One region of the Streptomyces halobius genome, then DNA from elsewhere that is predicted to be linked to it. Evidence: predicted binding sites of a transcription regulator. Region 1 holds the regulator's gene; the other holds the start of a gene.
The links. Region 1 encodes HspR, which represses chaperone genes until heat shock. Its sites were predicted from a motif close to TTGAGNNNNNNNNNCTCAA; they were not measured.
Positions count from the first base shown of each region.

Region 2: lon (endopeptidase La) is a predicted target of HspR. The motif match lies at 6,224-6,242, and genes of this name have one in related genera.

Region 1 is NZ_CP086322.1:5,212,525-5,224,970, reverse strand. Features, by position in the region: gene clpB (ATP-dependent chaperone ClpB) at 1-2,545, opposite strand, end outside; partial or broken gene K9S39_RS23735 (Uma2 family endonuclease) at 2,738-3,023, shown strand; gene K9S39_RS23730 (pyridoxamine 5'-phosphate oxidase family protein) at 3,079-3,483, shown strand; gene K9S39_RS23725 (hypothetical protein) at 3,883-4,287, shown strand; gene K9S39_RS23720 (heat shock protein transcriptional repressor HspR) at 4,453-4,908, opposite strand; gene dnaJ (molecular chaperone DnaJ) at 4,910-6,079, opposite strand; gene grpE (nucleotide exchange factor GrpE) at 6,125-6,820, opposite strand; gene dnaK (molecular chaperone DnaK) at 6,820-8,691, opposite strand; gene K9S39_RS23700 ((Fe-S)-binding protein) at 9,000-11,267, shown strand; gene K9S39_RS23695 (peptidase inhibitor family I36 protein) at 11,608-11,964, shown strand.
Region 2 is NZ_CP086322.1:3,486,924-3,503,343, forward strand. Features, by position in the region: gene K9S39_RS15875 (nitrate- and nitrite sensing domain-containing protein) at 1-534, opposite strand, end outside; gene K9S39_RS15880 (hypothetical protein) at 1,063-1,908, shown strand; gene K9S39_RS15885 (MarR family winged helix-turn-helix transcriptional regulator) at 2,023-2,526, opposite strand; gene K9S39_RS15890 (lysozyme) at 2,795-3,646, shown strand; gene lon (endopeptidase La) at 3,784-6,201, opposite strand; gene K9S39_RS15900 (pentapeptide repeat-containing protein) at 6,408-7,214, opposite strand; gene K9S39_RS15905 (rhomboid-like protein) at 7,288-8,250, opposite strand; gene K9S39_RS15910 (spermidine synthase family protein) at 8,612-9,361, shown strand; gene K9S39_RS15915 (response regulator transcription factor) at 9,436-10,176, shown strand; gene K9S39_RS15920 (HAMP domain-containing sensor histidine kinase) at 10,173-11,321, shown strand; gene K9S39_RS15925 (multifunctional oxoglutarate decarboxylase/oxoglutarate dehydrogenase thiamine pyrophosphate-binding subunit/dihydrolipoyllysine-residue succinyltransferase subunit) at 11,560-15,294, shown strand; gene K9S39_RS15930 (hypothetical protein) at 15,249-15,605, opposite strand; gene K9S39_RS15935 (DUF6104 family protein) at 15,809-15,988, shown strand; gene K9S39_RS15940 (DUF4097 family beta strand repeat-containing protein) at 16,256-16,420, shown strand, end outside.

The DNA.
Region 1 (12,446 bases):
CGAGCTGGTCGCCGATGGCCGTCTGGACCAGGCGGCGCAGCGGGCGGGCCCCGTACGAGAGGTCGGGTGCCGGGGCGTCGATGACCGGTTCCTGGCCGAGCCAGGCGAGCCAGGTCAGGGCGCGGTCGGTGACGTCCAGGGTGAGGCGGCGGTCGGCGAGGCGCCGCTGGAGGTGGCCGATCTGGATCCGGGCGATCCGCTCCATCTGGTCCGTGCCGAGCGGATGGAAGACCACCAGGTCGTCGAGGCGGTTGAGGAATTCCGGGCGGAAGGACGCGCGGACCGTCTCCAGGACCTTTTCCTTCTTCTCGTCCTCCTTGAGCAGCGGGTCCATCAGGATGGTGGAGCCGAGGTTGGAGGTCAGGATGAGGATGGTGTTGCGGAAGTCGACGGTGCGGCCCTGGCCGTCGGTGAGCCGGCCGTCGTCGAGGACCTGGAGCAGGATGTCGAAGACCTCGTGGTGCGCCTTCTCGACCTCGTCCAGCAGGATGACGCTGTACGGACGGCGGCGGACCGCCTCCGTCAGCTGACCGCCCTCCTCGTAGCCGACATAGCCGGGCGGCGCGCCGACCAGCCGGGCGACGCTGTGCTTCTCGCTGTATTCACTCATGTCGATACGGACCATCGCCCGCTCGTCGTCGAAGAGGAAGTCCGCGAGCGCCTTGGCCAGCTCGGTCTTGCCGACGCCGGTCGGGCCCAGGAAGACGAACGAGCCGGTGGGCCGGTCCGGGTCGGCGATGCCGGCGCGGGTGCGGCGTACCGCGTCCGACACGGCGCGTACCGCCTCGTCCTGCCCGATCAGCCGCTTGCCGAGCTCGTCCTCCATGCGCAGCAGCTTCTGTGTCTCGCCTTCGAGGAGCCGGCCGGCGGGGATGCCGGTCCAGGAGCCGACGACGTCCGCGATGTCGTCCGGGCCGACCTCCTCCTTGACCATGGGCCCCTTGGCACCCGCGGCGTCCTTGGACGCCTCCGCCTCCTGCTCCGCCTCGGCGGCCTCCGCCAACTCCCTTTCCAGGCCTGGGATCTCGCCGTAGAGCAGCTTGGAGGCGGTGTCGAAGTCGCCGTCCCGCTGGGCGCGTTCGGCCTGTCCGTGCAGCTCGTCGAGCCGCTCCTTCAGCTCACCGACCCGGTTGAGGCCCTGCTTCTCCTTCTCCCAGCGGGCGGTCAGTCCGCGCAGCTCCTCCTCCTTGTCGGCGAGGTCCTTGCGCAGCTTCTCCAAGCGCTGGACGGACCCGGCGTCGGTCTCGTTCTTGAGCGCCAGTTCCTCCATCTTGAGGCGGTCGACGGCGCGCTGGAGCTCGTCGATCTCCACGGGTGAGGAGTCGATCTCCATACGGAGTCGGGACGCGGCCTCGTCGACCAGGTCGATGGCCTTGTCGGGCAGGAAGCGGGAGGTGATGTAGCGGTCGGAGAGGGTGGCCGCGGCGACCAGGGCGGAGTCGGCGATCTGCACCTTGTGGTGCGCCTCGTAGCGCCCCTTGAGGCCGCGCAGGATCGCGACGGTGTCCTCGACGGTCGGCTCGGCGACCAGCACCTGCTGGAAGCGCCGCTCCAGCGCCGCGTCCTTCTCGATCCGCTCGCGGTACTCGTCGAGGGTGGTGGCGCCGACCATCCGCAACTCACCGCGGGCCAGCATCGGCTTGAGCATATTGCCGGCGTCCATCGAGGAGTCGCCGCCGGCTCCCGCGCCGACGACCGTGTGCAGCTCGTCGATGAACGTGATGATCCGGCCGTCGCTGGACTTGATCTCCGCCAGGACGGTCTTCAGCCGCTCCTCGAACTCACCGCGGTACTTCGCGCCGGCGACCATCGCGCCCAGGTCGAGCGCGACCAGCCGCTTGTCGCGCAGCGACTCGGGGACATCGCCCTTGACGATGCGCTGGGCGAGCCCCTCGACGACGGCGGTCTTGCCGACGCCCGGCTCGCCGATCAGCACCGGGTTGTTCTTCGTCCGCCGCGACAGCACCTGGACGACACGGCGGATCTCGTGGTCCCGGCCGATGACCGGGTCGAGCCGGCCTTCGCGGGCGGCGGCGGTGAAGTCCGTGCCGAACTTCTCCAGCGCCTTGTACGTGCCCTCCGGGTCGGCGGTGGTCACCCGCTGCCCGCCCCGGCTCGCCTCGAAGGCGGCCAGCAGCTTCTTGGCGGTGGCGCCCTGCTGCGCCAGCAGCTCGCCGGTCCTGCCGCCCTTGGCCGCGATGCCGATGAGCAGGTGCTCGGTGGAGATATACGCGTCGCCGAGGTCCTTGGCGCGCTGCGAGGCGTCCGCGAGCACGGCGAGCAGCTCGCGGTCCGGCTGCGGCGGGGCGACGGTGGAGCCCTGCACGCTGGGCAGCCCGGCGAGCTGCCGCTCGGCACCGTTGCGCAGCACGGCGGCGTCCGTCTCGACGGCCGCCAGCAGGTCCATGAGGTTCTCGTTGTCCTGCCCGGCCAGCAGCGCGAGCAGCAGATGCGCGGACGTCATGTCCGCGTGCCCGGCGGTGACCGCCCGCTCATTGGCGGCGCTCAGCGCCTCCCGGCTCTTGTTGGTGAGATCGGCGTCCACGTCCCCGTACTCCTCCTCGTACTCGTACCCTGCTCACGCCAACGTGCGATAAATTGAGTCTATTCCACTCAAGGCGGCTCCAACGCCGTAGGGGCGTGCCGGTCCTCTCATACGGACATCCCACCTGGGAGTGAACCCGGCCGAACTTCCCTTCGCCGGCGACCCACCCGCCCACACTGACCTTCGGCCGTCGAGCTGCATCTGTTCCGGGGCGCCGAGTCCTGGATGCCCAGTGATGGAGTCGCCTTGGTCATCGACGTGACCTCAAGCAAACCCGATCGCGACCGAGTGGCCAGGCGTCACTGCTACGCGCGCCAGCATCCCGCTTTACCTGCTCGTTGACCGGAGCAAGTCCACGATCACGCTGTTCGGCGAACCTTCCGTGGAAGATTACGTGGGCAGCACCACTGCCCCCTTCGGCAAACCCATCCCCCTCCCCGCCCCCTTCTCCTTCGACCTCGACACCACCGACCTCCTCCGACTTCCAGGAACGGCCCGAGAACCCATAGGGGACGCGGGCCTACCCTTGCCCCATGGCCCACGATCTCTCCGCCCTCACCCCCGCGTACCTCGCCTTCTGGGACGAGTACTTCATGCCCACCCTGACCACCCTGCGTGCGGACGGCACCCCGCACGTCGTCCCGGTCGGCGTCACCTTCGACGCCGGGCAGCGGATCGCGCGGGTCATCACCCGCAAGGACAGCACCAAGGTCAAGAACATCCTCGCCGCCGGTCCCGGCGGGGCCGCCGTCGCCGTGTGCCAGGTGGACCGCGGCCGCTGGGCGACGCTGGAGGGCCTCGCACGGGTGCGTACGGACGCGGAGTCCGTCGCCGACGCGGTACGCCGTTACGCCGCGCGCTACGGGCGGACACCGACGCCCAACCCCGACCGCGTCATGATCGAGATCGCGGTGACCAAGGCGCTCGGCCGGGCCTGACCCGGCGCCGGCACTCACTGGTCCGTACCTGGCCGAAAACCGCCGCTTTGCATCCGTCGCCCGGCCCTCACCTGGTACCCAGGAACGGAAGGAAACCGAACAGCCCCGCGCAGACAGCGGACCTCTTCGGACCTCTCTCGGTCACATCACGGCAGCTGGAGACCGCATGGCGTCGGCACTGTGCATCGCGACGATCCGTCCCCGACGCCCCGACCCCGCCCGGTCGCGGCCCCGCGCCGAGCTCTGCCCGCGTTGCGGCGGCCAACTCGCGGTCAACCAGGACGGATGGAAGATCTGCCACGCCTGCGGCTATGCCTCGCCACCCGGTACGGCCCCTCCACCCCGGGCCGTCTGCGGGGGTATCGTCGCCCCCACAGTCGCCACGCCCCGGAGGGCACGATGAACTCGGTCCGAGTGACGGCGATCGCCTGCCTGATGCCGCTGTCCGAACTGGACGAGGATCCGTTCCTGGTCGACGACCGCAGCCAGCACGACATGTGCAAAAAGTGGGCGGCGGCCCGTGACTACCACCTCACCTGCCAGCTCACCCTGCACCAGCTGCGCGCCGACCACAGCGCGCTGTGGAGCGATGTGGAGGAGGGACTGGTCGATGTGTTCGTGACGCCCAACCGCCGGGCGCTGGAGAACGCCATCGACGGGGCCGACGAATTCACCGCGCGCTGCGCCGCCGCCGGCGTACGCCTGGAGACCGCCGACCTCGACGAGCCGGTCTACACACTGGCGATGAAATCGCATGTGCACCGCCGCCTCTCGATGCCGACGGCGGGCTACAACGGCTGCTGAGCGGAAGCGGCGAAGCGCCGCACAAGCACGAAGCAGAAGCGCGAAGCCCGCAAGAGGGCCGGGTTTCCCCGGCCCTTCGCCGACTCGGCAGTCGAGGCGTCCACCACACCGGGCTGAGTCGCACACAGCCGGGCCGGTGTCCCTGACACCGGCCCGGCTCGCGCGCTACTCCGACGACCGCTTGGGCCGCCACACCACCAACGCGCTGGTCTGCTGCACATCCTGATACGGCACCAGGTCACGGCGGTACGAGGCGTGCACCGCCGCCTCCCGCTGCTGCATCGCGCTGGCCGCGCCCTCCAGGGCGCCCTGCAGCTCGGCGACCCGCTGCTGCAGGGCCGCGACCTGGTTCTCCAGCTCGATGATGCGCTTGATGCCGGCGAGGTTGATGCCCTCGTCCTGGGACAACTGCTGCACCGTACGGAGCAGTTCGATGTCCCGGGCCGAGTAGCGGCGGCCCCGCCCGGCCGTGCGGTCGGGCGACACCAGGCCCAGCCGGTCGTACTGCCGCAGGGTCTGCGGATGCAGGCCGGAGAGCTGAGCCGCGACGGAGATGACGTACACCGGCGACTCATCGGTCAGTTCATACGGGTTACGACGCTGCCCGCCCCGGCTGTCCATCTCAAGCTCCCTTCGCGGCCTGGAACAGCTCCGCCCGCGGGTCCACTCCCGCGGTCGCCTCGCGATAGGACTCCAGCGATTCCTTCGCCTCGTCGCCGAGGTCCTTGGGGACGATCACCTCTATGGTGACCAGCAGATCACCCCGGGTGCCGTCCTTACGGGCCGCGCCCTTGCCGCGGGCCCGCATGGTGCGTCCGTTGGGTGTGCCGGCCGGCAGCTTCAGCTTGACCGGTGGGCCGCCCAGCGTCGGCACCTTGATCTCACCACCCAGCGCCGCCTCCGGGAAGGTGACCGGCACCGTGACGGTGAGGTTGTCGCCCTTGCGGCCGAAGACCGGGTGGGCGTCGACGTGCACCACGACATACAGATCGCCGGCCGGGCCGCCCTGCTCACCGGGAGCGCCCTTGCCGCGCAGCCGGATGCGCTGCCCGTCGGAGACGCCCGCGGGGATGCGGACCTGCATGGTGCGGGAACTCGTCGCCCGCCCGCTACCCTTGCAGACCTCGCATGCGTCCTGGGCGATCAGACCGCGGCCCTTGCAGTCGGCGCACGGGTCGGTGAGCGAGAAGCCGCCGCCCGCGCCCCGGCTGACCTGACCGGTGCCCACACAGGTCGGGCAGACCCGAGGCGTACCGTTTTTGTCGCCGGTGCCCGAACACGCCTTGCACGGCGCCTGGCTGGACATCCGCAGCGGGACCGTGGCGCCGTCGACCGCCTCGGTGAAGCTGAGCGTCACCTCGGACTCGATGTCCTGGCCACGGCGCGGATGGGTACGCGTACCCGCCCCGCCGCGGTTGAACAGGCCGCCGAAGACGTCCCCGAGCCCGCCGCCGAAGCCGCCGGCGCCCCCGCCCTGAGTGCCCCCGAAGAGGTCGCCCAGGTCGAAGTTGAAGCTGCCGCCACCCCCGCCGGGGCCGGGCCGGAAGCCGCCGTTGCCGAACAGCGCCCGCGCCTCGTCGTACTCCTTGCGCCGCTTGGGGTCACCGAGGACGTCGTTGGCCTCGGAGATCTCCTTGAAGCGCGCCTCGGCCTTGGCGTCGCCCTTGTTGGCGTCCGGGTGGTTCTCCCGGGCGAGCTTGCGGTACGCCTTCTTGATCTCCGCCTCGGTGGCGTCCTTCGGGACGCCGAGGACCTTGTAGTAGTCCTTCTCCACGAAGTCCTTGGTGCTCATCCCCGACGTCCCTCCTTCCGCGCGGTTCTCTCTCGTGCTGTCACGTCAGCCCTCGTCCGGGCCACCGCTCTCCTCGTCCGTGGCCTTGGCACCCTTGGCGTCATCCTCGGATCCGGACTTGGCGGTCTGCGTGCCCGGCTGCGGCTCGGCGACGGCGACCCGCGCAGGGCGGATCGTTCGTTCACCGATCCGATACCCGGGCTGCAGGATGGCAACGCACGTGGTCTCTGTGACATCCGGTGCATAGGAATGCATCAGCGCTTCATGGATCGTCGGGTCGAAGGGCTCGCCCTCCTTTCCGAACTGCTGCAGACCGAGCTTGGCGACCGCGGTCTCCAGCGATTCGGCCACCGACTTGAAGCCGCCGACCAGCTCGCCGTGATCGCGGGCGCGACCGATGTCGTCGAGGGTGGGAAGGAGCTCGGACAGGAGGTTCGCCGCGGCGATCTCCTTGACCGTGACCCGGTCCCGCTCCACCCGACGGCGGTAGTTCTGGTACTCCGCCTGGAGCCGCTGGAGGTCCGCCGTACGCTCGTTGAGCGCCGTACGCACCTGGTCCAGCTGCGCCAGGAGAGCTGTGTCCTGGGGCTCTTGAGAGCCCGGCTTGTCGGCCCCGGCCGGGGCCGAGCCCGCCGTTTCGGCGGACTCGGCACCCTGCGCCGTGTCGTCAGGAGTTCCTGCGGACCCGGTGTCGGAGGCGACGTCAGGCTTCTCGTCGAAGCCCGGGGTCTCCTCCGTCATCAGGCCGCGCCGCCCTTCGCGTCACGGGGCTTCTCGTCGTCGACGATCTCGGCGTCGACGACGTCGTCCTCGGCCTTGGCCTGACCGTCCGCGGCACCGGCGGCACCCTCGGCGCCACCGGCCGCGGCCTGCGCGGCCTGGGCGTCGGCGTACATGGCCTGGCCCAGCTTCTGGGAGACGGCCGCGACCTTCTCCGTGGCGGTGCGGATCTCGGCGGTGTCGTCGCCCTTGAGCTTCTCCTTCAGCTCGTCGACGGCGGTCTCCACCTCGGTCTTCACCTCGCCGGGAACCTTCTCCTCGTTGTCCTTGAGGAACTTCTCGGTCTGGTAGACGAGCTGCTCGCCCTGGTTACGGGACTCGGCGGCCTCGCGGCGCTTGTGGTCCTCGTCCGCGTACTGCTCGGCCTCCTGGCGCATGCGGTCGACCTCTTCCTTCGGCAGGGAAGAGCCGCCGGTGACGGTCATCTTCTGCTCCTTGCCGGTGCCGAGGTCCTTGGCCGCGACGTGCATGATGCCGTTGGCGTCGATGTCGAAGGCGACCTCGATCTGCGGGACGCCGCGCGGAGCCGGCGGCAGACCGGTCAGCTCGAACATCCCGAGCTTCTTGTTGTACGCCGCGATCTCGCGTTCGCCCTGGTAGACCTGGATCTGCACGGAGGGCTGGTTGTCCTCGGCGGTGGTGAAGATCTCGGACCGCTTGGTCGGGATCGTGGTGTTCCGCTCGATCAGCTTGGTCATGATGCCGCCCTTGGTCTCGATACCGAGGGACAGCGGGGTGACGTCCAGCAGCAGGACGTCCTTGACCTCACCCTTGAGGACACCGGCCTGCAGCGACGCGCCGATGGCGACGACCTCGTCCGGGTTGACGCCCTTGTTGGCGTCCTTGCCGTCGGTCAGCTCCTTGACGAGCTCGGCGACGGCCGGCATACGGGTCGAGCCGCCGACCAGGACCACGTGGTCGATCTCGGACAGCTGGATGCCGGCGTCCTTGATGACGTTGTGGAACGGGGTCTTGCAGCGCTCCAGCAGGTCCGAGGTCAGCTGCTGGAACTGCGCCCGGGTGAGCTTCTCGTCCAGGTGCAGCGGACCCTCGGCGGAGGCGGTGATGTAGGGCAGGTTGATCGTCGTCTCGGTGGAGGACGACAGCTCGATCTTCGCCTTCTCGGCGGCCTCGCGCAGACGCTGCAGCGCCATCTTGTCCTTGGCCAGGTCGACGCCGTGGCCGTTCTGGAACTGCTTGACCAGGTAGTCGACGACGCGCTGGTCCCAGTCGTCACCACCGAGGTGGTTGTCACCGTTGGTGGCCTTCACCTCGACGACACCGTCGCCGATCTCCAGCAGCGAGACGTCGAAGGTACCGCCACCGAGGTCGAAGACCAGAATGGTCTGGTCGTCCTTCTCCAGGCCGTAGGCCAGGGCGGCCGCAGTAGGCTCGTTGACGATACGCAGGACGTTCAGACCCGCGATCTCGCCGGCCTCCTTGGTGGCCTGGCGCTCGGAGTCGTTGAAGTAGGCGGGGACGGTGATGACCGCGTCCACAACCTTCTCGCCCAGGTACGCCTCGGCGTCGCGCTTGAGCTTCTGCAGGATGAAAGCGCTCATCTGCTGCGGGTTGAAGCCCTTGCCGTCGATGTCGATGTTCCAGTCGGTGCCCATGTGGCGCTTGACCGACCGGATGGTCCGATCGACGTTGGTGACCGCCTGGCGCTTGGCGACCTCGCCGACCAGCACCTCGCCGTTCTTGGCGAAGGCGACGACGGACGGCGTGGTCCTGGCGCCCTCGGCGTTGGAGATGACGGTGGGCTCACCGCCTTCGAGAACACTGACGACGGAGTTCGTCGTGCCCAGGTCGATGCCGACCGCACGTGCCATTTCAATTCCTCCAGCTGACTTGAGTGGAACAGGCTCAAGAGTGCAGCATCGATGGAAGCCTGTCAACAGAGGTGAGCCAGAGTGACTCAACTTTTATGTCGGCCTTACCGTCCACCGACTTGCCACCATAGACGCCAGGGCCAACCGTAGACGCCAGGGGCCAACAGAGGGTTGCCTGCGCGACGCAGATCACCGGCCGGGCGACTTCATGGGGCCCCGGATACTGGGTAACCTCAGCGCAGACCCGAAAAGTTACCGCTTAGTAGTTCCGCTTAGTTTTCCGCTCTCGCAGGCACGAGGAGCCGTCCATGCAACTCGCCGCGATCATCGTGTCGCTGGTCCTCATCGCGGTAGGCGTCGCGCTGTTCGGCCGTGCCATCGCGCAGATCTACCGCTCCATGCGCGTTGGCCAGCCAGTACCCGCCGGTTCCCGGACCAACGACCCCGTGCAGCGCACCGTCACCGTGGTCAGGGAGTTCCTCGGCCACACCCGGATGAACCGCTGGGGCATCGTCGGCGTGGCGCACTGGTTCGTGGCAGTGGGCTTCTTCTCCCTGCTGCTGACCATCGCCAACGCCATCGGCCAGCTCTTCAAGGCCGACTGGGTGATCCCCTTCATCGGTACCTGGCTGCCGTGGGAGATGTGGGTCGAGGGCATGGGCATGATGACGACCCTGGGCATCCTCACCCTGATCGTCATCCGGCAGCTGAACCGGCCGGGCGGCGCGGGCCGAAAGTCCCGCTTCGCGGGCTCCAACACCGGTCAGGCGTACTTCGTCGAGGCCGTCATCCTGATCGTCGGCATCTGCATCGTCACGCTGCACGCCCTGGAGGGCGCCCAGCACGGCGTCGACCACTACGAGCCCGCGTTCTTCGCCTCGTATCCGCTGGTCGCGTTCTTCAAGGGGCTGAGCGTCGGCACCCTGCAGAACCTCACCTACCTCTTCGCGATGATCAAGATCGCGACGTCCTTCATCTGGATGATCACGGTCGCCCTCAAGACCGACATGGGCGTCGCCTGGCACCGCTTCCTGGCCTTCCCCAACATCTGGTTCAAGCGCGAGGCGGACGGCGATGTGGCGCTCGGCGCGCTGCAGCCGATGACCACCGGCGGCAAGCCGATCGACTTCGAGGACCCGGGCGAGGACGACCAGTTCGGCGTCTCGCAGATCGAGCACTTCTCCTGGAAGGGCCTGCTCGACTTCTCCACCTGCACCGAGTGCGGCCGCTGCCAGTCGCAGTGCCCCGCCTGGAACACCGGCAAGCCGCTCTCCCCCAAGCTCCTGATCATGTCGCTGCGCGACCACGCGCACGCCAAGGCCCCGTACCTGCTCGCGGGCGGCGGCAAGGACATGGAAGGCAACGAGACGGCGTCCGCCGAGCAGCTGAAGGACGTCCCGGCGTCGGCCCTCGCCGAGGCCGAGCGCCCGCTGGTCGGGACACTGGAGGAGAACGGCGTCATCGATCCGGACGTCCTGTGGTCCTGCACCACCTGCGGCGCCTGCGTCGAGCAGTGCCCGGTCGACATCGAGCACATCGACCACATCGTCGACATGCGCCGCTACCAGGTCATGATCGAGTCGTCGTTCCCGTCCGAGGCGAGCACGATGCTCAAGAACCTGGAGAAGAAGGGCAACCCCTGGGGCCTGGCCAAGAAGCAGCGGCTCGCCTGGACCAAGGAGGTCGACTTCGAGGTCCCGGTCGTCGGCAAGGACGTCGAGGACCTCACCGAGGTCGAGTACCTCTACTGGGTCGGCTGCGCCGGCGCCCTGGAGGACCGCGCCAAGAAGACGACGAAGGCCTTTGCCGAACTCCTCCACATCGCGGGCGTCAAGTTCGCCATCATGGGCGGCGACGAGAAGTGCACCGGTGACTCCCCGCGCCGTCTGGGCAACGAGTTCCTGTTCCAGCAGCTCGGCGCCGAGAACGTGGCGACCCTCAACGCGGCCTTCGGCGAGGACGACGAGGACGAGTCGACCAAGAAGCCGAAGTCGTCGAAGAAGATCGTCGCGACCTGCCCGCACTGCTTCAACACCATCGCGAACGAGTACCCGCAGCTCGGCGGCGAGTACGAGGTCATCCACCACACGCAGCTGCTGCAGCACCTGGTGGACGAGGGCAAACTCATCCCCGTCACCCCGGTCGAGGGTCTGATCACCTACCACGACCCCTGCTACCTGGGCCGCCACAACAAGGTCTACACCCCGCCGCGCGAGATCATCGCCAACGTGCCGGGCCTGCGCAACGAGGAGATGCACCGCCACAAGGAGCGCGGCTTCTGCTGTGGCGCCGGTGGCGCGCGGATGTGGATGGAAGAGCGCATCGGCAAGCGCATCAACAACGAGCGCGTCGATGAAGCGCTGTCGCTGAACCCCGACATCGTCTCGACGGCCTGCCCGTTCTGCCTCGTCATGCTGACCGACTCGGTCAACGGCAAGAAGAACGACGGCCAGGCGAAGGAGTCGGTGCAGGTCGTCGACGTGGCCCAGCTGCTGCTGGAGTCCGTCAGGACCCCCCTCGACCCGGCGGGCGAGCCGGAGTCGGAGGACGCGCCGCAGCCTGAGCCGGTGAAGTAGCGGCGCGACGTCATCGGAACGGCCGGTCCTGCGGAGTGCGGGGCCGGCCGTTTGGTGTGTGGTGGGGTGGGAGCTGGGGCCGGGGAGTTTGGGGCGGAGGGTGGGGCGTGATTCATGGGGCGTGGTTCATGAGGCGTGGTTCATGAGGCGTGGTTGATGGGACGCGGTTAATGGGTGTTATGGCTGGAAACGCCTGCCACGCCCCTTCTCCGGGTTTGAACAGCGGCCCTTGACTCATTCGTGTGAGCCGCCCACAACCCCGAGTGCGCACTGTACGCATTCATTAACGTACCCACCGTCACGCCCCAGATGGGCGCACACGACAGGAGGGGACACGTAAATGAAGCGCATGTTGCGGAAGTTGACGACGTTTTCCGCGGTTGCCGCCGCGGCTCTAGGGATGGCCGTCGTCCCGGCGAGCCAGGCACAGGCCGACGCCCCGCTGCACTGCCCCTTTGTCTACACGGTCTGCACGTGGACCGGGCCAGGCGGTAGCGGACAGCTGAGGCCACTGTTCGCCGATGACGGCTTCATCCCCTACGGCGTCCAGAGCGCGCAGAACCGAACCGCGTACCCCTGGTGCTTCTTCGAGGGCATGGGTTTCCGGGGCATTCACCATCAGCTCGACCAGGGCGAGACCGTGCGCCGGCTCGAATTCACGGCCCACTCCGTCTACCCGGGCCAGTGCCCTCTGTAGAACGGCATGCAGAACGGCCAGCGCTCGCGGCAGCGAGCAGCCGTATCAGGCATTCACCGAGCTGAGCGGGTTGAGCGGGTTGAGCGGGTTGAGCGGGTTGAGCGGGTTGAGCGGGTTGAGCGGGTTGAGCGGGTTGCGGGATTGAACGGGCTTTGTCGGCCGCCGTGTTGGCGCATACCTACGTCTTGATGCGGCTGCCGAAGCCCTGCCGCGCACCGAGCCTGACGACATGGCAGGTGACGGCACGGCAGAGAGCGCCCCTGAACCCAGGCCGCGCCTGAGGCCAGACCGCACCCCGGGCAGCCCCCTTCGAGGGAGCACCCCCCGAGACGGAAGCACCACCCCGAGACGGAAGCACCATCCCAGGCGGAAACACCCTCCTGGGCGGAAGCACCTACCCCAGACGGAAACAGCGCCCCGAGCGGGAATACCACCCCGAGCCCACCCCGTTGTGGCCTGCAAGGGGTCCACACAACCCCTAA
Region 2 (16,420 bases), 1.7 Mb from region 1:
GACGACCTGGGTGTACGCGTCGAAGGTGTCCTCGGCCGAGCCGGGCCCGGACAGCGCCTGGTGACGGCTCTGCGGCAGCCCGGCGAGGAGCTTGTCGGCAGCGGCGTAGACCGCGCTCTCCCCGGAGGAGTCACCGGCCTCGGCACGCAGTTCGGTGATCTGCCGGTCCACGCGGGCGCGCTGGGAGTGCGCGGTGTCGGCACCGCCGCGCGCGCTGCGCCCGGCGGCGACATAGGCGGTCATGGCGTCGCGTTCATCGGCGAGGGAGTGTGCGAGCGCGATGGCGCGCGCGTTCAATTCGGCCAGGTCGACCAGCTGCTGGCTGTTGTGCGCGTTGTCGGCCGCGGTGGCGATGGCGGGGGCGCCGGCACCCAGGACGGCGACGGCCACGACGGCCACGGCGCCGACCAGACGGTTGCGCACCCGCGCGGGACGCCGTCCCGTACGGTCGTCGCCGCCGTCCGTCGTGCCCGGTCCCGAGACCGAACCGGCCGGTGTTCCCGGCTTCCCTGCGCCGCCCCGAAGCCGCTTCATCCGCACCGCTGCTCGCATTCCTGTCTCGCCTGCCCACGCCCTGTGGCGTCGCGGACCCGGCTCGCTTCCGCTCGCGGGAGCGGACCTGCGCGCAGGCCCGCCCGTCGCCCGACCTCCACCCCGGAAGACGGCGCTACGCGCCGACCGCCCGCAGTACATCCGCGAAGGGAACAGCCCGGTTCTGCGCGTCGCGACGAACGTCCTGGCCCGCCCCAATGATCCGGGAAAAATGACCATTCCACCGGCGCCGCGCGGTGGCTCGGCAACAGATGGCCGGCCACCCGAACGAGTGAACATCAATCGGAGTTTGACCATCAACTCCCCCGCACGGCCGCCCACGGCCGCAACCCCGCGCAATCCCGGGACGCGTTTGGAGAACCGCCCCGGCCCTGGAAAGATGCGCGCCCGCAGCCCGCGGGCGGCCTCCGGCCCGCCCTTCCCGCGCGCCGCCGGCCGGGCCGTACGCCCTAGCCACCGGAACGGCCCCGTCACCGGGCCGGAGCGGCCCCCTCCGTCAGACTTGCCCGTATGCGCATCGAACTCGCCACCGAGCCCGGCGATCCCCAACGCCCAAACGAGGACTACGCTTCCGTCGCCCTCCCGGCCTCCGGCCGGGGCGGTGTCCTGGTCCTCCTGGACGGTGTGACGCCCCCGGAGGGCGATGTCGGCTGCGTCCATTCCGTGCCGTGGTTCACCGCGCGTCTCGGGGGCGCAATGCTCGAACTGTCGGGTTCACACCGCGACATGACGCTGTCCGAGTCACTCGCGGCAGCCGTCTCCCGCACCGCCGACAGCCACCGATCCAGCTGTGACCTTTCTCACATGCGCACTCCGCAGGCGACGGTGGTCGCCGCACGGTGGTCCGAGCACACCGTCGAGTATCTGGTGCTGTCGGATTCCGTCCTCCTCCTGGAGCGGACGGACGGTTCGGTGCACCCGGTGCTGGACACCCGGCTGGACGAACTGCCGCCCGCGGTCCGCGCACAGCGGGACGCCGTACGGGCACTGCCCCGCGGCTCCGCCGAACGCGCCGCCGCGGGCCGGGAGTACGCCCGCGCGGTCGAGGCCCTGCGCAACGCCGAGGGAGGCTTCTTCACCGCGGCCGCCGATCCGGGCGTGGCCGCCCGCGCGGTCACCGGCAGCGCCCCGCGCGCCGGGATCCGTTCACTGACCGCACTGACCGACGGGGCGGGCCGCTGGGCAGAGGTCTTCCGCCTGGGCTCCTGGGCGGACTGCGCGGCACTGATCACCAAGCAGGGCCCCCAGGCACTCATCGACCAGGTACGGGCGGCGGAGGCCGCGGACCCGGACTGCACGGCACATCCACGCGGCAAGTCACGGGACGACGCCGCGGTGATTTTTGTGGCGCCGTGACAAAACGGCGGACGCCCGTCGGCCGACTGAGTGGTTCGTGTGGATCGCCGAGCCACTGGCCACCGGGACCGCTCGGGGCCGCTGGGCGCGCCGAAGCTACTGGGGACGCCGGGGCTACTGCCCCTCCTCCCCCTCCTGCCCCTCCTGCCCCGCGTTCAACTGGTGCAGCAGGCGGGCCAGTTCGGCGACCTCGGTGCGGTCCCAGGAGGCGAGGCGGCGGGCGTACTGGGCTCGGCGGGCGGTACGGACCCGGGTGAAGCGGTCCAGGCCCTCGTCGGTGATGCGTACCAGGACGGCCCGGCCGTCGGCCGGGTCCCGCTCGCGGGCGACCAGCCCCAGGCGCTCCAGCGCGTGCAGCTGACGGCTCATCGTGGCCTTGCCGACGCCGAAGAAGGCCGCCAGGTCGGTCGCGCGCTGCGCGCCGGCGTCGGCGAGCCGGACCATCAGTCCGTACGCGGCCGGCTCCAGGTCGGGGTGGACCTCGCGGGCCATTTCGCCGGACGAGGCGCGGGCGCGGCGGAGAAATACCGCCAACTCCCGTTCCAGGGACAGGAATACGTGGTCCACACCACTCGGCTCGCCGTTCGCCGTCGTACCGTCGGCTCCGGTGTTGTGCACGTCAGCGCCCTTTCCCTCTTTCCCCCGCCCTGGAATTTCCTTCAGCGGCGGCCGAAGCCGCAGCTCGGCCAGTATTTCGCAGGGTTAGAGCAACAGCAGCCCGGTAACACTCTTTTGGGAGGGTGGTCTACGCGCGTATTGGCATTCCTGGCATGGTCACACCAAGCATGGCCCGTCGGGAATCGGCCCGCGCGCCATCCCCCCTCACCCCCTTTCTCATCCCCCCTCAGGTCACTCACCGAGATCCACGAGATCTACGGAGGCACGTATGACCGTGCGCCGATCCGGCTCCCCCCGTCCCCCGGCGCGATCTCTCGCGACCGTGGGCGGCATCCTTCTCGCGATCATCTCCCTTCTCCTCGGACTGCCCGGCACCGCCGCCGCGGTCACGGACTACGCTCCCGAACCCACCCACCCCGGCCAGGACTGGGCCGGTTCGGAGATCGCCAAACACGAGGGCATCGCGCCCGGCGGCGGGGCTCCCTCGCTCCTGGCGTCCGTGCACGGCGTGGACGTCAGCAGCCACAACCGCAACGTCGCCTGGTCGACGCTCTGGAAGAGCGGCGTCCGGTTCGCCTACGTGAAGGCGACCGAGTCCAAGAGCTACACCAACCCCTACTTCACCCAGCAGTACAACGGCTCGTACAGGGTCGGCATGATCCGGGGCGCGTACCACTTCGCGACCCCCAACACCTCCAGCGGCGCGGCCCAGGCGAATTACTTCGTCGACCACGGCGGCGGCTGGTCCAAGGACGGCAAGACCCTGCCCGGCGCGCTCGACATGGAGTACAACCCCTATGGCTCGGTCTGTTACGGGCTGAGCAAGGCCGGGCTGGTCAACTGGATGAAGGACTGGTTCCGCACCTACAAGAAGCGCACCGGCCGGGACGCCGTCCTCTACACCTCCACCCGCTGGTGGAAGCAGTGCACCGGCAATTCCACGGCGTTCGGCCGTATCAACCCGCTGTGGATCCCGCGTTATGGCTCCTCGGTCGGCGAACTCCCCGCCGGCTGGAGCTTCCACACCTTCTGGCAGTACACCTCGTCCGGCCCGACGGTCGGTGACCACAACCGCTTCAACGGGGCGTACAGCCGGCTGAAGGCGCTGGCCAACGGCTGAGCTGCCTGTGCGCCTGAACCGGCGCCGCTCTCGCGGAGGTGGCTTAGCCCCGCGAGGGTTGCTCAATTGATGGTTGCGGTAGGGGTGGTCAGCCCGGCTCCCGTACGGGATACGGCGTCAGGCCGGCCACCCCTTCCTCATGCCGCGACAGGTACCTGCGGCGCCGGACCGTTCGACGCCGGTGTCAGCGCCAGCGCCAGCACCTGGCGGACATCCGCGACCGGGTGGACGTCCAGCTTGTCCAGGATCTCGGACGGGACGTCGTCCAGGTCGGCCTCGTTCCGCTTCGGGATCACGACGGTGGTGATCCCCGCACGGTGTGCGGCCAGCAGCTTCTGCTTGACGCCGCCGATGGGCAGGACCCGTCCGGTCAGGGAGACTTCGCCGGTCATGGCCACATCGGGACGGACCCGGCGGCCGGAGAGCAGGGACGCCAGCGCGGTCGTCATCGTGACGCCCGCGCTCGGACCGTCCTTGGGGACGGCGCCCGCCGGTACGTGCAGATGCACGCCCCGCTCCTTCAGGCCGGCGACCGGAAGCTCCAGTTCCGCGCCGTGCGAGCGCAGGAAGGAGAGCGCGATGTGCGCGGACTCCTTCATGACGTCGCCGAGCTGACCGGTCAGCTGGAGCCCGGACGCGCCGGTCTCCGGATCGGCCAGCGACGCCTCGACGTACAGCACATCGCCGCCGGCGCCGGTGACCGCGAGGCCGGTGACGACACCGGGGACCGCGGTCCGCCGCTCGGCCGGGTCCTGTGCCGACTCGGGGGTGTGGTGCGGCCGCCCGATCAGCGGGCGCAGCTGCTCGCTCCCGACCGTGAACGGCAGCTCCCGCTCGCCGAGTTCGTGCTGTGCGGCGACCTTGCGCAGCAGCCTGGCGACCGTCCGCTCCAGATTCCGTACGCCCGCCTCGCGGGTGTACTCGCCCGCCAGCCTGCGCAGCGCGGCGTCCTCCAGGGTCACCTCGCCGGGCTCCAGACCGGCCCGCTCCAGCTGGCGCGGCAGCAGGTGGTCGCGGGCGATGGTGACCTTCTCGTCCTCGGTGTAGCCGTCGAGGCGGACCAGTTCCATGCGGTCCAGCAGCGGCTCGGGGATGGCTTCGAGGACGTTGGCGGTGGCCAGGAAGACCACATCGCTGAGGTCCAGTTCGACCTCCAGGTAGTGGTCCCGGAAGGTGTGGTTCTGCGCCGGGTCCAGGACCTCCAGGAGGGCCGCGGCCGGGTCGCCCCGGAAGTCGGAGCCCACCTTGTCGATCTCGTCGAGGAGGACGACCGGGTTCATGGAGCCGGCCTCCTTGACGGCCCGGACGATCCGGCCGGGCAGCGCGCCGACGTACGTACGCCGGTGGCCGCGGATCTCCGCCTCGTCGCGGACGCCGCCGAGCGCGACCCGGACGAACCTGCGTCCCATGGCGCGGGCCACGGACTCGCCCAGGGAGGTCTTGCCGACGCCGGGCGGCCCGACGAGGGCGAGGACGGCCCCTCCCCGGCGGCCGCCGACGAGCCCCAGACCGCGTTCGGCCCGCCGCTTCCGGACGGCCAGGTACTCGGTGATCCGCTCCTTGACGTCCTCCAGGCCCGCGTGGTCCGCGTCCAGCACCCGCTTGGCGCCGGCGATGTCGTACGCGTCCTCGGTCCGCTCGTTCCAGGGGAGTTCCAGCACCGTGTCCAGCCAGGTGCGGATCCACGACCCCTCGGGGCTCTGGTCGCTGGCCCGCTCCAGCTTGTCGACCTCCTTGAGGGCGGCCTTGCGGACGTCCTCGGGCAGCTCGGCGGCCTCGACCCGGACGCGGTAGTCGTCGCTCTCGTCCTCGGGATCGCCGTTGAGCTCGGCCAGTTCCTTGCGGACCGCCTCCATCTGGCGGCGCAGCAGGAATTCCCGCTGCTGCTTGTCGACGCCCTCCTGGACGTCCTTGGCGATGGACTCGGCGACGTCCTGTTCGGCGAGGTGCTCACGCAGCGCCTCGGCGGCGAACTTCAGGCGGGCGACCGGGTCGGTGGTCTCCAGCAGCTGGACCTTCTGTTCCGTGGTCAGGAACGGGGAGTAGCCGGAGTTGTCGGCGAGCGTCGGCACATCGTCGATCTGCTGCACCCGGTCCACGACCTGCCAGGCGCCGCGCTTCCGCAGCCAGCTGGTGGCCAGCGCCTTGTACTCGGTGACGAGTTCGGCGACCGCCCCGGGGAGAGGCTCGGGAACCCGTTCCTCCACGGTCGTGCCTTCCACCCAGAGCGCGGCACCGGGCCCGGTCGTGCCGGAACCGATCCGTACCCGGCCCAGGCCCCGGATCAGCGCGCCGGGATCGCCGTCGGACAGCCGTCCGACCTGCTCGATCCGCCCGAGCGTGCCGATGCCCGCGTACGTCCCGTCAATCCGGGGCACGAGCAGCACCTTCGGCTTGGTGCCCGGGGACCCCGAGGACGCAGCGGCCTGTGCGGCTTCCACCGCCGCCCGTACCTCCGTGTCGGACAGGTCCAAGGGCACCACCATGCCGGGCAGTACGACCTCGTCATCGAGGGGCAGCACGGGCAGGGTGAGCGATGCGGACGTCGAAGCCATGATCTCCCCTTCGGCAGGCAAGTTGAGCTTTACTCACTCAATGCGGCGGGGAGGGGAAATGTTCCCCGTAGCGCGTTCGCTGTGAGCGAGCGGAGCGAGTGAGCCATGAAAGGTGCGCGTCTCGCGCATGCGAGGCCGAGCGCAGCGAGGCTTCGGCATGAGCGAGACGGAGCGAGCCTTTGAAGAGGCCGGCGGGGGTGGGGCCGCTACCAGTGGGTGGGGCGGTTGAGGGCCGGCGGCAGCTTGGTGGCGGTGTCGCCCTTGGCCGCGTTGAGCTGGGACTGGGTGAGGAAGATGCTGCCGGTGAGGTCGGCACCGCTGAGGTCGGCGTCCCGCAGGTCCGCACCGATCAGATCGGCGGCGCGCAGGTCGGCGCCCTTGAGGTCGGCGGCGATGAGGTAGGCCCCGCGGAGGTTGGCGCCCTGGAGGTCGGCGCCCTTGAGGCGGGCCCCGATCAGGTCGGCGCCCCGGCGGTCCTTCTTGCGGCCCGGGACCTTGGCGCGTACGAGTTCGCTGGTGCGCAGCAGCAGGGTGTTGACCTCGCCCCGGTGTGCCGGGACGTCCAGCTCCATCAGTTCCTGGGCGGTGCCGCAGGTGAGGCGTTCGGTCTGCTCCAGCGCGCGGCGCAGTTCGGCGTGGACGGGGCGGGCCGGCGGCAGGGTCAGCGCTTCGGCCAGGTACCAGAGCAGTTCGTGGAGCTGCCGCATGACGGGGAACACGTCGAACATCTGGCGGGCGGCACTCGGGGCCTGCCGCCAGTCCTGTCCGCCGAAGGTGACCTGGGAGACCTTCTGGCCGGCGCCGAAGCAGTCGAAGACGGTGCAGCCGGAGAAGCCGCGCTGCCGGAGGTCGGCGTGGATGCCGCAGCGGAACTCGGCGTCCAGATTCGGACAGGGCCGCCCGGCGTCCTTGTCGATCGCGAAGTCCGCCGAGGCCGCGAACGGCAATGCGACGCAGCACAGCCCGAAGCAGCTGCCGCAGTCGGCCTGCAGGCCGAGATCGGCGGACCGCAGGCCGAGGCCGGCGCTGCCGGGATGCGGGGGTTGGCGGTCCTGGGACACCGTGCGTGAACTCCTGGGATGGGGACTATGGACGACCCATTCTCCCAGGCCGCGGTAGCCGCCGCGGATGGCCGGTGCCCGCCGCCGCGCCGTCCGGGCCGGGCCGGGTGCGCACCCGTTCCCCACGCAGCGCCGGATGCCCCAGGTCACCGAGGAGCGGCGGGTCCCCGGTGCGGTGGGCGCGCCAGCGGCGGAGCAGGGGCCGGCTCGCGATGCCGAGGGTGAGCGAGAGCAGATGGCCCCAGTTGCTCACGGGATCGGCGTAGGCGAGCAGGTCGGTGACGGCGAGCGAGCCGACGCCGGCCAGCAGTGGCCAGCGGCACCAGCCGGGCAGCCCGCCCGCGAGCGCTCCGGTGCAGGTCATCACGCCGAAGCTGATGCCGTAGTCGAGACGGTGCAGGGAGCTGTCGGGCAGCTGTCCGGCGGCGACGGACAGGCCCACCGGCACTTCGGTCGCGAGGGTGGCCAGCGCATGTCCGCCGAAGAAGACGGCGGCGGTGCGCAGCCCGCCGATCCGCCGCTCCAGCGCCGTCAGGACGAAGAGGAAGCCGATGGCGTACGCGGAGGTCAGGCCGCCGGCTACCCACAGGGCACTGGCGACGAGGACCAGCAGCGGGGCGCGGGCGAGATGGACGACGTCGGTGCTGGAGCCGCGCAGCAGCTCGGAGACGAGCGAGGGGTCGGCGTGGTCGGCGAAGAGCGAGGTCGCCACGAGGAGGGCGGCGTACCAGAAGGTGAAGGGGGTGCCGACGGGGGTGGGCAGCAGTCGCCAGGGCCGCCATCGGAAGGGCAGTCGTCCGGTGCGCGGGCACCGGGCGGCCGCACCGCGCACCCCGGCCCCCGCGTCCCCGCGCTGCCGGGGAATCCCGCTCAGGCTGCCCTCCGGCGGCCGCCCCCCGTCCCATGTGCCGTCGGTGGGACGCTCGCTTCGTCCGCCCACCGCCGGAGTGCCGCCCGATGTGCCATCGGCGGTGCCAAGCCCGCTCACGTTCCGAAGCCCCTTCCGTCCTGGCGCACACGGTGAGCCACGCCCGTGTCCCTTCGGCCGTGTTTCCGCTGTTGTCGTGTTTCCGCTGTGGTGAACCACGTTGTTCCGCTGTGGTGAACGACGGACGACGTGGCTCCTCCGTACTGGACAACGTTCGCAGCCACCCTGTCCGCTCACCCCATGATCCGCTGTGCGAGTGAGATGCGTCACACGAGGCAACCTTTATGACATTCGCCACGTCCGGGGTCGGAGGGCGATGATTCCGGACACCTTCCGGACGACTCTCAGGTGCCTTCCGAATGCCGGACGCGGCCCCCCGAGCGGTTGGACCGCCGCGCCCGGCGTTGGCCAGGATGACCGTATGGCTTCCGTTCCCTCCTCAGCTCCGGCGGCCGGTCCCCAGGAGGCCCCGTGCACCCTCGACCGGCGCCAAGGCCCTTACGGCGAAGTGGTGTTGCGGCAACGGGGCGGCACCCCCGAAGGCTCGGGAACCCCCGCGGCACCCGCGGTCTACGAGATCATCGCCAACGGCTGCTTCCTGATGGACACCTCCGACGGCCGCTCCGAACGGCTGCTGATCGACGCCGCGCTCGCCGCGCTGCCGGCCGACCGGGAGGCACCCGCCGTCCTGATCGGCGGCCTCGGCGTCGGCTTCTCGCTGGCACGGGCGGCGGGCGAACCGCGCTGGGGCCGGATCGCCGTCGTCGAGCGCGAGCAGGCGGTGATCGACTGGCACCGCGCGGGCCCGCTGTCGGCCGTCTCGGCGGACGCGCTGGCCGACCCGCGCACCGAGACCCTGCACACCGAACTGGTCGCCCACCTCTGCGCCGGGGCGGGCCAAGACACCTTCGACGCCTTGTGTTTGGACATCGACAACGGCCCCGACTGGACCGTCACGGAGGACAACAACAGCCTCTACTCCCCCACCGGTCTCGCCGCCTGCCGGGACCGGCTGACGCCGGGCGGGGTGCTCGCCGTGTGGTCCGCGCAGCCCTCGCCGGACTTCGAGCAGGCCCTGCGAAATGCCGGATTCAGCGGGGTACGGACGGAAGAGATGCCCGTTGTCCGAGGCGTCCCGGACGTCGTCCACCTCGCCCGCAAGGGCGCGTAGCCGACAGTCCGACCATGGCTTTACGCTGCTGCCCAGCAAAACGCGACCACGCAGGGGACATGCAGGGGCGGGCGATGGACCAGACTCAGACAACCCAGGGCGGCACCGCCGCGGCCACGCCGGGCGCCCAGCGCCGGGTGCTGGTCGTGGAGGACGACCCGACGATCGTCGACGCCATCGCGGCCCGGCTCCGCGCCGAGGGCTTCCAGGTGCAGACGGCGACGGACGGCCCGGCCGCCGTGGACATCGCCGAGGCGTGGCAGCCCGATCTGCTCGTCCTCGATGTGATGCTGCCGGGCTTCGACGGCCTGGAGGTCTGCCGCCGGGTGCAGGCCCAACGCCCCGTACCGGTGATGATGCTCACCGCCCGGGACGACGAGACGGACATGCTGGTCGGCCTCGGCGTCGGCGCCGACGACTACATGACCAAGCCGTTCTCGATGCGGGAGCTGGCCGCCCGGGTGCATGTCCTGCTGCGCCGGGTCGAGCGCGCCGCGCTGGCCGCACACACCCCGCGCAGCGGCATCCTCCGCCTCGGTGAGCTGGAGATCGACCATGCGCAGCGCCGGGTCCGGGTGCGCGGCGCCGATGTCCATCTCACGCCCACCGAATTCGATCTGCTGGTGTGCCTGGCGAACACCCCGCGCGCGGTGCTCTCCCGGGAGCAGCTGCTGGCCGAGGTGTGGGACTGGGCGGACGCCTCCGGGACGCGCACCGTCGACAGCCACATCAAGGCGCTGCGCCGCAAGATCGGCGCCGAGCGTATCCGTACGGTCCACGGCGTCGGCTACGCTCTGGAGACCCCGGCCGCATGACGCGGGCCTCCGGAGGCGACCGCTGGCGCGGGCCGGCGACCGGGTTGTGGAAGTGGGTCTGGGAGGGGCTGCGGCCCCTGGACCCGTACCGTTCCGTCAAGGCCGCGCTGGGCGCGCTGGTCATCGTCTCGGTGATCATCACCACCCTGCTGGTGTTCGTCGCGATCCACTCGGCGACCGAGCTGCGGGTGATCACGATCTTCTCGATCATCGCCTCACTGCTGATCACCCAGTTCGTGGCGAACAGCCTGACCGCCCCGCTCGACGAGATGACCGATGTCACGCGGTCGATGGCGCACGGCGACTACACCCGGCGGGTGCGGTCGGAGCGGCGTGACGAGTTCGGGGACCTGGCCGACGCCTTCAACCGGATGGCGGCCGATCTGGAGGCGGTGGACACCCACCGCAAGGAGCTGGTCGCCAATGTCTCGCACGAGCTGCGCACCCCGATCGCGGCGCTGCGGGCGGTGCTGGAGAACGTCGTGGACGGTGTCTCCGAGCCCGATCCGGAGACGATGCGCACCGCGCTGAAGCAGACCGAGCGGCTCGGCCGGCTGGTGGAGCATCTGCTGGACCTGTCCCGGCTGGACAACGGGGTGGTGCCGCTGCACGCCCGGCGCTTCGAGGTGTGGCCGTATCTGTCGGGGGTGCTCAAGGAGGCCCATATGAGCCGGGGCGTCTCGACGCTGTCCGCGCTGTCCGGGGTTCCCGGTTCCGGCACCCACACCCGTACCGACGTCCATCTGCACCTCGATGTCTCGCCTCCGGAGCTGACCGCGCACGCCGACGCCGAGCGGCTGCACCAGGTCGTGGCGAATCTGATCGACAACGCGATCAAGCACAGCCCGCAGCACGGCCGGGTCACCGTCCACGCGCGGCGCGGCGACGGGCCGGAGAGCCTGGAGCTGGAGGTGCAGGACGAGGGCCCCGGCATCCCCGAGTCGGAGCGCTACCGGGTCTTCGAGCGGTTCAACCGCGGCGGCCCCGGCCCGTCCGGTCCCGGGACGGACGGCGGTACGGGGCTGGGCCTGGCCATCGCGCGCTGGGCGGTGGACCTGCACGGCGGGCGGATCCGGGTGGCCGAGTCCCCGCGCGGCTGCTGCATCCGGGTCAGCCTTCCCGGGCTGGAGTCGGACCGCGGCTGACGGCGGTGACGTAGGGTCGGTGGCGGGAGCACGCATTTCCCGGATGCGACGGTGATCACTTCTTACCCGCGCACGGGCAAACTTCGGGTGTTTCCCGTCTTGTCCTGCCCTGAAACCCTTCGGTGAATGTGACGTGCACGACGAGTGCCCCTCTCGGACTGCACCAGAGGTCACAACAGGCGTAGCCTTTATTCCCGCTGTCCACCACCTTAGGAAGCGGAAGAGGGCGGTTGCCGCCGTGTCGCTACAGTCCCCCAACAGTGCGAGTATCTCGTCGGACCAAGAGGGGCAGGGAAAGAGTCCTGCTGCCGCGTTTGGTCCCAATGAGTGGCTCGTCGACGAGATCTACCAGCAGTACCTCCAGGACCCGAACTCGGTAGACCGAGCCTGGTGGGACTTCTTCGCCGACTACAAGCCGGGCGCCGCCGCGCCGAGCAAGCCGGCCGAGAGCCCCGCTCCGGCCCCGTCCCCGGCCGCGCCGAAGCCCGCCGCCCCGGCTCCCGCGCCCGCCGCGAGCGCTCCGGCCCCGGCGAAGCCCGCCCCGGCGCCCGCCAAGGCCGCGCCCGCCGCCAAGGCCAAGGCCGCACCGGCCGCCGAGGCCCCGGTCGGCCCCGAGTTCGTCACCCTGCGTGGCCCCTCGGCCGCCGTCGCGAAGAACATGAACGCCTCCCTGGAGCTGCCGACGGCCACGTCCGTCCGCGCCGTCCCGGTGAAGCTGCTGTTCGACAACCGCATCGTCATCAACAACCATCTCAAGCGCGCCCGTGGCGGGAAGGTCTCCTTCACGCACCTCATCGGGTACGCGATGGTGCAGGCCCTCAAGGCCATGCCGTCGATGAACTGCTCCTTCGCGGAGAAGGACGGCAAGCCGACGCTGGTCAAGCCCGAGCATGTCAACCTCGGTCTGGCCATCGACCTGGTGAAGCCCAGCGGCGAGCGCCAGCTCGTCGTCGCCGCCATCAAGAAGGCCGAGACGCTGACCTTCTTCGAGTTCTGGCAGGCGTACGAGGACATCGTCCGCCGCGCCCGGGACAACAAGCTGACGATGGACGACTTCACCGGAGTCACCGCGTCGCTGACCAACCCGGGTGGCATCGGCACCGTCCACTCCGTGCCGCGTCTGATGCCGGGCCAGTCCATGATCATGGGCGTCGGCTCGATGGACTACCCCGCCGAGTTCCAGGGCACCTCGCAGGACGCCCTGAACAAGATGGGCATCTCCAAGGTCATGACGCTGACCAGCACCTATGACCACCGAGTGATCCAGGGCGCCGCCTCCGGCGAGTTCCTGCGGATCATGAGCCAGCTGCTGCTCGGCGAGAACGAGTTCTACGACGAGATCTTCAAGTCGCTGCGGATCCCCTACGAGCCGGTCCGCTGGCTGCGCGACATCGACGCCTCGCACGACGACGACGTCACCAAGGCCGCCCGGGTCTTCGAGCTGATCCACTCCTACCGGGTGCGCGGCCATGTCATGGCCGACACCGACCCGCTGGAGTACCACCAGCGCAAGCACCCCGACCTGGACATCACCGAGCACGGCCTCACCCTGTGGGACCTGGAGCGGGAGTTCGCGGTCGGCGGCTTCGCCGGCAAGTCCATGATGAAGCTGCGCGACATCCTGGGCGTGCTGCGCGACTCGTACTGCCGCACCACCGGCATCGAGTTCATGCACATCCAGGACCCCAAGCAGCGCAAGTGGATCCAGGACCGCGTGGAGCGTTCCCACAAGTCGCCCGAGCGTGAGGAGCAGCTGCGCATCCTGCGCCGACTGAACTCCGCCGAGGCGTTCGAGACGTTCCTGCAGACCAAGTACGTCGGCCAGAAGCGCTTCTCCCTGGAGGGCGGCGAGTCCGTCATCCCGCTGCTGGACGCGGTCATCGACTCCGCGGCCGAGTCGCGCCTCGACGAGGTCGTCATCGGCATGGCCCACCGCGGCCGCCTCAACGTCCTGGCGAACGTCGTCGGCAAGTCGTACGCGCAGATCTTCCGCGAGTTCGAGGGCAACCTCGACCCGAAGTCGATGCACGGCTCCGGCGATGTGAAGTACCACCTGGGCGCCGAGGGCACCTTCACCGGCCTGGACGGCGAGCAGATCAAGGTCTCGCTCACCGCCAACCCCTCCCACCTGGAGGCCGTGGACCCGGTCGTCGAGGGTGTCGCGCGCGCCAAGCAGGACATCATCGGCAAGGGCGGCACGGACTTCACCGTGCTGCCGGTCCAGCTGCACGGTGACGCGGCGTTCGCCGGCCAGGGCGTGGTGGCGGAGACGCTGAACATGTCCCAGCTGCGCGGCTACCGCACCGGCGGCACGGTCCACATCGTCATCAACAACCAGGTCGGCTTCACCGCCGCGCCGGAGTCGGCCCGCTCCTCCATGTACGCCACGGACGTGGCCCGCATGATCGAGGCACCGATCTTCCATGTGAACGGTGACGACCCGGAGGCGGTCGTCCGCGTCGCCCGTCTGGCCTTCGAGTTCCGCCAGGCGTTCAACAAGGACGTCGTCATCGACCTGATCTGCTACCGCCGTCGCGGCCACAACGAGTCGGACAACCCGGCCTTCACCCAGCCGCTGATGTACGACCTGATCGACAAGAAGCGCTCGGTGCGCAAGCTCTACACCGAGTCGCTCATCGGCCGCGGCGACATCACGCTGGAAGAGGCCGAGCAGGCGCTGCAGGACTTCCAGGGCCAGCTGGAGAAGGTCTTCACCGAGGTCCGCGACGCCACGACGGCGCCGGCGGTGCCCGAGGTGCCGCAGCCCAAGGCCGAGTTCCCGGTCTACGTGGACACCGCGATCTCCCAGGAGGTCGTCAAGCGGATCGCCGAGTCCCAGGTCAACGTCCCCGAGCGGGTCACCGTCCACCCGCGTCTGCTGCCGCAGCTGCAGCGCCGCGCGGCCCAGGTGGAGGACAACGCGATCGACTGGGGCATGGGCGAGACCCTGGCCATCGGTTCGCTGCTGATGGAGGGCACCCCGGTCCGGCTCGCCGGCCAGGACTCCCGCCGCGGCACCTTCGGCCAGCGGCACGCGGTGCTCATCGACCGGGTCACCGGCGACGACTACACCCCGCTGCTCTACCTCGCCGAGGACCAGGCCCGCTTCAACGTCTACGACTCGCTGCTCAGCGAGTACGCGGCGATGGGCTTCGAGTACGGCTACTCGCTGGCCCGCCCGGAGGCGCTGGTCATGTGGGAGGCGCAGTTCGGTGACTTCGTCAACGGCGCGCAGACCGTCGTGGACGAGTTCATCTCCTCCGCCGAGCAGAAGTGGGGCCAGACCTCCGGCGTCACCCTGCTGCTGCCGCACGGCTACGAGGGCCAGGGCCCGGACCACTCCTCGGCCCGTATCGAGCGCTTCCTGCAGCTCTGCGCCCAGAACAACATGACGGTCGCCGCGCCGACCCTGCCGTCGAACTACTTCCACCTGCTGCGCTGGCAGGTCCACAACCCGCACCACAAGCCGCTGGTCGTCTTCACCCCGAAGTCGATGCTGCGTCTGAAGGCGGCGTCGTCGAAGACGGAGGAGTTCACGACGGGCGGTTTCCTCCCCGTCATCGGCGACAGCGCGGTGGACGCCCAGGCCGTCCGCAAGGTCGTCTTCTGCTCCGGCAAGGTCTACTACGACCTGGAGGCCGAGCGGGCCAAGCGCGGCGCGAACGACACGGCGATCGTCCGTATCGAGCGGCTCTACCCGCTTCCCGGCAAGGAGCTCCAGGCGGAGATCGCCAAGTTCCCGAACGCCGAGAAGTACCTGTGGGCCCAGGAGGAGCCGGCGAACCAGGGTGCCTGGCCGTTCCTCGGTCTCAACCTGATCGACCACCTGGACCTGGCCGTCGGCGCCGACATCCCGCACGGCGAGCGCCTGCGCCGCATCTCGCGGCCGCACGGCTCGTCGCCGGCCGTCGGCTCCGCCAAGCGGCATCAGGCGGAGCAGGCGCAGCTGATCGCGGAGGTCTTCGACGCGTAGCGTTTGGCCGAAGTGGGCTTGCCCGCTGACCTCATGGGGCCCGGCACCGCGCATGATGCGTGGTACCGGGCCCCGGTGTCGTTTTGTGCGGCCCGGTGTGGGTGCGGGATTCTGCTGCGGGTTCGTGTTCCGGTTTGTGCCCACCCTCCGCCATTGCCATGAGGGTCCCCCGCGCCGTTCAGGAGTGGGGCAGGCATGAGGGCGGCCGACTCCAGGTGCGGGACGAGTTCGGCGTAGCGCTCCCAGTAGCGGGCGTCGGAGGGGTTCTGCGGGTCGGCGGTGATCAGCACCCGGCAGGCCGTGGCGAACATGTGGCCTCCGTACCGTCGGGCAGCGTGATCTGCTGAGCACGATCTTGCAGCACGGCCTTCCGCTCCCCCCTGAGCGGCAATTCCCCATTGCCGCAGGGCGGTTGACAGGCGATCAGGTCAGCTCCCGGGTACCTGTGGCGCGAGCGGTCCGTGAGCCTGCCTATCCTGGCCCGGAATGTCCCATGACCCCTGGTGGAGAGTACGTGTATTTCACTGACCGAGGCATCGAGGAACTGGAGAACCGGCGTGGCGAGGAGGAGGTCACCCTCGGCTGGGTGGCCGATCAGCTGCGTACGTTCGTCGACCTGAACCCTGACTTCGAGGTGCCGGTGGAGCGGCTGGCCACGTGGCTGGCACGTCTCGACGACGAGGACGACGAGTAGGACGAGTAGGACGAGTAGGACGAGGACGGCAGCAGGACGAGTAGGAGGCGGGCACGGGGCGAGCGGGCGGCGATCAGGGCGCGAGCGGGGAGCCCGCGCGAAGCATCCACCCGCGGGAAGCATGTAAGGGACAACTGCAGAACGCCCCAGGGGACGGGTCAGGGTGAGCTCGGGGTCCGGGCCGCTTGACTTCCGCAATCCGCGATATAGCGTGTTTACCGAAGACGCGATATGTTGCGTTGCATTGCCTACCCAGGGGAGGCCGGAATGTCAGCCGGGAGCGAGTGGCCGCAGCAACCGATGAAGGTGGACGGACCACGGAAGCTGGAGATCGAAGCCCCCGTCGACGCGCTGAACGTGCGCCTCTACGGCGGCACGGTCAACGTCGTCGGCACCTCGGACGGCAGCCCGGCCCGCCTGGAGATCAGCGAG